DNA from 2 places in the Aminobacter sp. MET-1 genome. Region 1 is predicted to be linked to the other one. Evidence: predicted binding sites of a transcription regulator. Region 1 holds the regulator's gene; the other holds the start of a gene.
The links. The regulator LexA, encoded in region 1, represses DNA repair genes until DNA is damaged. The targets are predictions, from matches to a motif close to TGTTCNNNNTGTGTTCNG.

Region 2: NDO48_RS28575 (ATP-dependent helicase) is a predicted target of LexA. The motif match lies at 1,489-1,506, and genes of this name have one in related genera.

The regions. Positions count from the first base shown of each region.
Region 1 covers NZ_JAMSHL010000005.1:330,874-334,598, reverse strand. Annotated here, with positions in the region: gene glp (gephyrin-like molybdotransferase Glp) at 1-1,172, shown strand, start outside; gene lexA (transcriptional repressor LexA) at 1,280-1,996, shown strand; gene NDO48_RS10290 (ComEC/Rec2 family competence protein) at 2,171-3,725, opposite strand, start outside.
Region 2 covers NZ_JAMSHL010000041.1:11,707-15,431, reverse strand. Annotated here, with positions in the region: gene NDO48_RS28585 (hypothetical protein) at 221-637, shown strand; partial or broken gene NDO48_RS30585 (hypothetical protein) at 973-1,161, opposite strand; gene NDO48_RS28575 (ATP-dependent helicase) at 1,522-3,600, shown strand.

The sequences.
Region 1 (3,725 bases):
GCCTGCTTGAAGGTGCCGCACCCACCGGCACGGATCGGGTTACCCTGCACGAGGCAGCCGACCGCGTTCTGGCGGCACCGCTGTACGCCTTGCGCACCCAGCCGCCTTTCGACGCCTCCGCCATGGACGGCTATGCTGTCAGGGCAGCAGACATCGCCACGCTTCCGGCGAAACTTTCAGTCATCGGCCAGGCCCCGGCGGGACGACAATTCACCGGGACCGTCAGTACGGGACAGGCAGTGCGCATCTTCACCGGAGCGCCGGTTCCCGCGGGGGCGGACACCGTGGTGATCCAGGAAAACGCGCGTGATCTCGGCAATGGTGCGGTCGAAGTGCTGGAACCGACAGATCCCGGCCGCAACATTCGCCTCAGCGGCCTCGATTTCAGCGAAGGCGACCTCATCCTCGACGCCGGCCGCCTGCTCGATCCGGCAGCCCTCTCGCTGATCGCCTCCGCCAATCACCCCGACGTCCAGGTGGTGCGCGCACCACTGGTCGCGATCATCGCCACCGGCGACGAGCTTCTGCTGCCGGGTAGCACGCCCGGCCCCGACCAGATCATCTCGTCCAACGCCTATGGCGTCGCTGCAATTGCCCGCTCGATCGGCGCTCGTGTGCTCGACCTCGGCATAGCCGCCGACAGCACGGACGCCATCTCGGGGTTGGTCCAGAAAGCACTCGACGCCAAGGCCGATGTCATCGTCACACTGGGCGGTGCGTCCGTCGGCGACCACGACCTAGTGCATCGCGTGTTAACCGGCCTCGGCATGGATCTTTCGTTCTGGAAGATCGCCATGCGCCCCGGCAAACCGCTGATGTTTGGTCGCCTCGGCGCGACGCGCTGCGTCGGCCTGCCCGGCAATCCGGTCGCGAGCCTCATCTGCTCGCACATCTTCCTGAAGCCGCTGCTGGCAAAATTGGGCGGACGCTCTCACGTCGCCGACATCAGGGACGGTGTGCTCGATACGCCGATGCCGGCCAACGATCTGCGTCAGGATTTTGTCCGCGCTGTCGCACGCCAGACCCTTGATGGGCTCGTCGTCACGCCGTTTACGGTGCAGGATTCGTCCATGCTCCGGACGCTGGCCGACGCCAATTGCGCTGTTATCCGCGGCCCCTTTGCGGAACCGGCCGAATCCGGCAGTGCCTGCCGCGTGCTGATGCTGCGCTGAACAATCCCGCCGATAACCTTCACGAAATTTAAACAGTTGCGGAACACAACTGGAACAGATAGTGTTTGTTCCGGGTTTGTTTTTCTCGCGATTCCTTGGGGGCGGCGATGCTGACGCGCAAACAACATGAGCTTCTGCTGTTCATCCATGAGCGGTTGAAGGAGGCGGGCATCCCTCCATCCTTCGATGAAATGAAGGAAGCGCTCGACCTCGCCTCCAAGTCCGGCATCCATCGCCTGATCACCGCACTCGAGGAACGCGGCTTCATCCGCCGCCTGCCCAACAGGGCACGAGCGCTCGAAGTGCTGCGCCTGCCCGACTCGATTGCGCCCGGTCTCAACGCTGCCAGGAAGTTCTCGCCAAGCGTCATCGAAGGGTCGCTTGGCCGCAAGCCCGAGCCGTCGCGCCCGGCCGCTGCAAGCAACGACGACGATGCCGTGTCCGCCATTGCCATTCCAGTCATGGGACGGATCGCTGCGGGTGTGCCGATCGACGCGATCCAGCACCGGACACACACCATTTCGGTGCCGCCAGACATGATCATGGGCGGCGAGCACTATGCGCTTGAGGTCAAAGGCGACTCGATGATCGAGGCCGGCATTTTCGACGGCGACACTGTCATCATCCGGAATGCCAGTACCGCGAGCCCCGGCGAGATCGTCGTGGCCCTCGTCGACGACGAGGAGGCGACGCTGAAACGTTTCCGCCGCAAGGGCGCCTCGATCGCTCTGGAGGCAGCCAATCCCGCCTATGAGACCCGCATCTTCGGGCCAGACAGGGTCAAGGTGCAGGGCAAGCTCGTCGGGCTGATCCGCCGCTACTAGGGCAACTCCCAGAAGACGAAGCGTTTTCCGTCTCAAGTTGTGTAAGAGCAAAGACATTGAGCGTGGCCGCAATCCGAGGAGAGCGGAAATGGCGATGGTAGTCTTGAGATGCTTCGAGGCCGTATAGACCGCAGTTTCGAGCTTGCCGCATATGGCACGCTTGCCTGCGGTGGGCTATTCGGTCGTCGCGTTGTCTGGCTGTTTTCTCACCGCCTCTTGGCGATTGGGTGCAAGTCCCCTCGCCTCGCGGGAAAATTGGCGGTGCGCATGCCATGGCCGGTAGGGCTCGGTGATGGCATATTCGACCGATAGCACCGACGCGCCGCCCGCCACGACTGGCGTCAGATAGACCGCGGCGCTGCCCAGACGCGCCAGATCGCGCTTGGTCACTACGGTTGCGACCTGCCCGCCACAGACATCTCCAGCAGTCGCATCGTCGATGACGACGAGTGCAGCCGTTCGGCAGACTTGCCACGCCGCAGCAGCATTGGACGCGTGGACAACCGTCGCGCCGGATTGATGTCGAAGCGTGCACAAACCCGCGGAGCAGTGGAAGGCACTTGCGCCGGCGACGGTTTTGACGGCGTCCTCAGCTGGCGCAAGGCCTTTGGCCCGACCATTCGCAGGAAGGCTCTGCGGCGCGGCCCCAAAGCGTGGGCCATCGGCAGCCGGAGCTGCGGTCCCTCTGGTCTTCTCTGCATCCTGCGACGGCTTGCTAAGCTCTTCCACCGCCAACGCCCGCATCCAGTTGTCTGACGTGAACTGGTTTGGCCTTGGCCTGTTGACCGCGAGCTTGCCATCGTCGGTGGCGACGCCGACGAGGCGTCCATCTTCGGCCACGAGCACATCCGGCGACGGCGCGACGCCGATGACGAGCACGCCGGCCACGACGAATGGCACTGCGGCAAGGCGCAGCCAGGTCGTCGCCGTCGCAGCGACGACAAGGGCTATTGTCACCAGCACGACCGACCAGGTCGATACCAGCCCGACGGCGTCCAGCGGCGAGCGGTCGGAAATCCATTCGGCCATGGCGATCATGACGCGCAAACCGGCGCCCATGACATCGAGGAACGGCCCATCCAGTCCGAAGGGCATGGCTAGGCTGGCGAACACCGCGAACGGCATCACCAGCACCGATACGACAGGCATGACCGCCAGATTGGCGACGAGGCTGAGCGGCGACACACGCTGGAAATGCCAGGCGCCGAACACTGCCGTGGCGACACCGGCGATGATGGAGGTAGCGACAAGGCCGACTGTGGCGTTGCGCCCCCAGTGCCAGGCACGCGACCACAATGTCATCTCGCCAACAGGCTGTGCCTGCTCCTCACGGCGCTCGGACCACCAGCCATAGGCCCCGACGAGTGCTGCGGTGGCGGCAAACGACATCTGGAAGCTCGGACCGACCACCTCATGCGGCGACACCAGAATGACGATGATGGCGGAAATGGCGAGATTGCGCATCGTCAGCGCAGCACGATCAAACAGCACCGCAGTCAACATCACGGCCAGCATGACGAAGCTGCGCTGGGCCGCCACCTCTCCGCCCGAGATGAACAGATAGGCGGCAATGCCGACCAGGGCGACGACGGCGGCGTATTTCTTGACGGGATGCCGCGATGCGAAATCCGGGAAGGCGGCAAAGCCAAGACGCATAAGGAACATCACCGTGCCGGCAACCATCGCCATATGCAGGCCGGAGATCGAGATGATGTGATAGAGCCCTGTT
Region 2 (3,725 bases), on a different contig from region 1:
CGACAAGGAAAAACGCACTGAACAATCCTTGGTCGAGAAGGCAGGGCAGCATCCGCCCGGTCGGCCGAAGAACAAATCTGGCGGCAGCGAGCAACCGGGATACCGCATGAAACGAGCGCCCTTCTGGCAGTCTTGACTACGATCGCCCCTTCCGGCCGGGAACTCATCTCGACAGCCACCGAGAGTGGTGGGAGGATGCCCGCCTCAACGGGAGGGGCATATGGATATTCCAGGGACACTGACGGCAATCGCGACGGCCGTTGGTATCGCGAAAGACTTGCGCGATATCGACAGCAGCTTCGACAAAGCGGAACTAAAGGCCAAGCTCGCCGACGTCATCAGCACCCTCTCCGACGTGCGTATGCCTCTTGTCGAAGCCCAGGAGGAATTGTTCGCCAAGGATCGTGACATCAGCAAGCTTCGCGAAGACCTTCGCTTCCTTGACGAAGCCACCGTTGAGGTGGATGGGTACCGATATCGGGCCGCCGAAGGGTCACCCTCGGGCCACGCCTTCTGTCCAATCTGCATTCAAGACGGTCGCTGGATCAACATGGTGACCCTGGTAAACACGCCCGGCCGACCAGAGGCGTGCCCGAAATGTGAAGCCGTGTTCGGGTACATTTCCAAGTACGGTTGATCACCCCGCCCGATTACTCGGGTGCCCTTTGATCCAGAGGTTCAGGGAGGTGGTTGGCATCGGCGGCGCGCCAGTGGATTGGCGTAGCTCACCGAAGATATCTGTTCTTGGTCGGTATTTGCCTCAACTTCGGAAACCGGGTCAACGCCACTGTTCAACCGAACCAGCTGCATTCGGTTGAGATCGCTCGCAATCAGTTGACAGATACGGGTTAGCGCGGCGCAGCGTTCTGACATTCATAGCCTCGCCGAGGCGAAATCGTTGATTGACCGGCCGCGGCGGACCTTCCACCCACGCCCCCGCGTAGAGAAGCACACGATCCGACTGCTCGGGGACCGCGCCCGCTTGTCCTTAGTGAAGTTCGTCTCGTCCGCAGCGAGAATGCGGGCGTTCGGGTAGAGCGCCAGGAATTCGCGCGCGACCTGCGCGAGGCAGTGACCGGGGACCGTCAGCATCGCCTTGGCAATCAGGCCGAGCCGACGTTGCTCCATGATCGCGGCGGCCATGGTCATCCTCTTCCCGGACGCCTGCACGTCCCACCCTGCTTGCCCAGTTTCCTCGCGGTATTGCGGGACCCCACCCGCAAACCGCGAAGAGCGGAGGTCGCAAGGGCGCGTGTCGGCAACTGAAACAATGAGTGATTTCGGGCGCGGCGGAGCCTCCCTTGCGGGGGACAGCTCGCGAGCGGCCCCCTTGAATGCGCTTGGGCGGCATGGCGGAGGAATGCGCGCCAATGTGAGGCAGAGTCATTAGAAAGCACATGATGTCTGTAAGATGATCGCCTTGATCCGCGCCGCAGAGACTTCGCCTGCGAATCTCCGTGGCGGCGACCAAAAGCCGTCGGAAACATTGCGAACGAAACGGAAACAATGCTTCATGGCTCCATGAACGTCGCTGTCCGTGATTCGACCGAAGAACCCACCTACCTGTCCAAACTAAATGACGGGCAGCGGCTTGCAGTGATGCATGGTGACGGAGCCATCTCTGGCCCCCTCCTCATTATCGCCGGCGCCGGATCGGGCAAGACCAACACGCTCGCCCATCGCGTCGCACATCTCATTGTGCGGGGTGCAGATCCGCGACGCATCCTTTTGATGACCTTTTCCCGTCGGGCTGCAGTCGAGATGGGCAAGCGCGTTGAGCGCATCGCAGCCGACGTTCTGAAGGAACGCGCAGCGAGCCTCATGGAAGGCCTCACCTGGGCTGGCACTTTCCATGCAATTGGCGCACGACTGCTAAGGGACTACGCACGGGAAATCGGCTTGGAGCCCAGCTTCACGATCCATGATCGCGAAGACTCCGCCGACCTCATGAACCTGGTGCGGCACGAACTCGGTTACTCGGAGACCGAGAACCGTTTTCCCACCAAGGCCACGTGCCTTTCGATCTACTCGCGTGTCGTAAACTCTCAAGAGCGGCTGGAGGCGGTCCTGGGCAGCTATTTTCCGTGGTGCGTCGCCTGGAGCGACGAGCTGAAAAAGCTGTTTGGTGCCTATGTGGAGGCCAAGCAGTCTCAGAGCATCCTCGATTACGATGACCTGCTGCTGTATTGGTCCCAGATGGCCGGCGAGCCGGAGATCGCGGCGCATCTCGCCTCGCGTTTCGACCACATTCTCGTCGATGAGTACCAGGATACGAACAAGCTGCAGGCAGCAATCCTGACTGCTATCAAACCGGACGGCCGCGGCCTGACTGTTGTCGGTGATGATGCCCAGTCGATCTATTCGTTCCGTGCAGCCGAGGTCCGCAACATCCTCGACTTCCCTGCCCTGTTTCCCGAGCCGGCCGAAGTCGTCACGCTCGACCGGAACTATCGCTCGACCGACGCTATTCTGAATGCAGCTAACGCAGTCATCGGCGAAGCGACCGAACGCTTCACCAAGAACCTCTGGACCGAACGTACATCTCTGGAGAAGCCCCTCCTCGTCAGCGTGCCCGACGAATCGGAGCAAGCCAGTTACGTCTGCGACGAAGTCCTGAAGGAACGGGAAGCCGGCACGCCTCTCAAGGAACAAGCCGTCCTGTCTAGGGCCGCCCATCATTCAGGACCGCTTGAAGTCGAACTCACCCGTCGCAACATCCCATTCGTCAAATTCGGCGGCTTGAAGTTCCTGGACGCAGCCCACGTCAAGGACGTGCTTGCTGTGCTGCGCTTTGCCCAGAACCCTAGGGATCGCATCGCCGGGTTTCGAGTGATGCAATTGATGCCTGGCATTGGTCCTTCCGCAGCCACTCAGGCGATCAACGGCATGGAAGAGGCTCTCGACCTGGAACTGGGGCTGGCGAGATTCGTGCCGCCGGCACGCGCCGCTGCCGATTGGCCCGGGTTCGTTGATCTTTTTTCAGAGTTACGGCGAGGCCCAGGCTGGCCCACGGAAATGGAGCGAGCCCGGCTGTGGTATGAGCCACACCTCGAGCGGAAGCACGAGGACGCGACGACTAGGCGAGCAGACCTTCTCCAACTTGAGCAGATCGCTTCAGGCTACCCGAGCCGGGAGCGTTTCCTCACAGATCTGACCCTGGATCCCCCTTCTGCCACGAGCGACGAGGCTGGACCTCCTCATCTCGACGAAGACTATCTTATCCTATCGACGATCCATTCCGCCAAGGGTCAGGAATGGACCAAGGTCTTCGTGCTCAACGCTGTCGACGGCTGCATCCCGATCGACCTGAGTGCCGGCGAACGCAAAGAGATCGAGGAAGAACGCCGACTGCTCTACGTCGCCATGACCCGGGCTAAGGACTCACTGCATCTCATCACACCGCAGCGCTTCTACACCTCCGGCCAGGTCGCGCGTGGCGACAGGCATGTTTATGCCTCTCGGACCCGTTTCATTCCGGCGCATTTGCTCGATCACTTCAAGTCAACGTCGTGGACGAGCCAATCGTATCGTCAAGATCAAGGCGCTAGGCCCCGAACATCAGTCGACATCAAAGGCAAGATGCGTTCGATGTGGAAGTAGCGGCTATGAGGTACATCTAATTTGACTGGCCATCGAGTCGGCTCACATAGACAGGGAGCGCAAGAAGCCCGGACATTCAGATGTCCTAGCATTCTCGTTTCAGTGTTGGCCTGGAAGAGTACGAT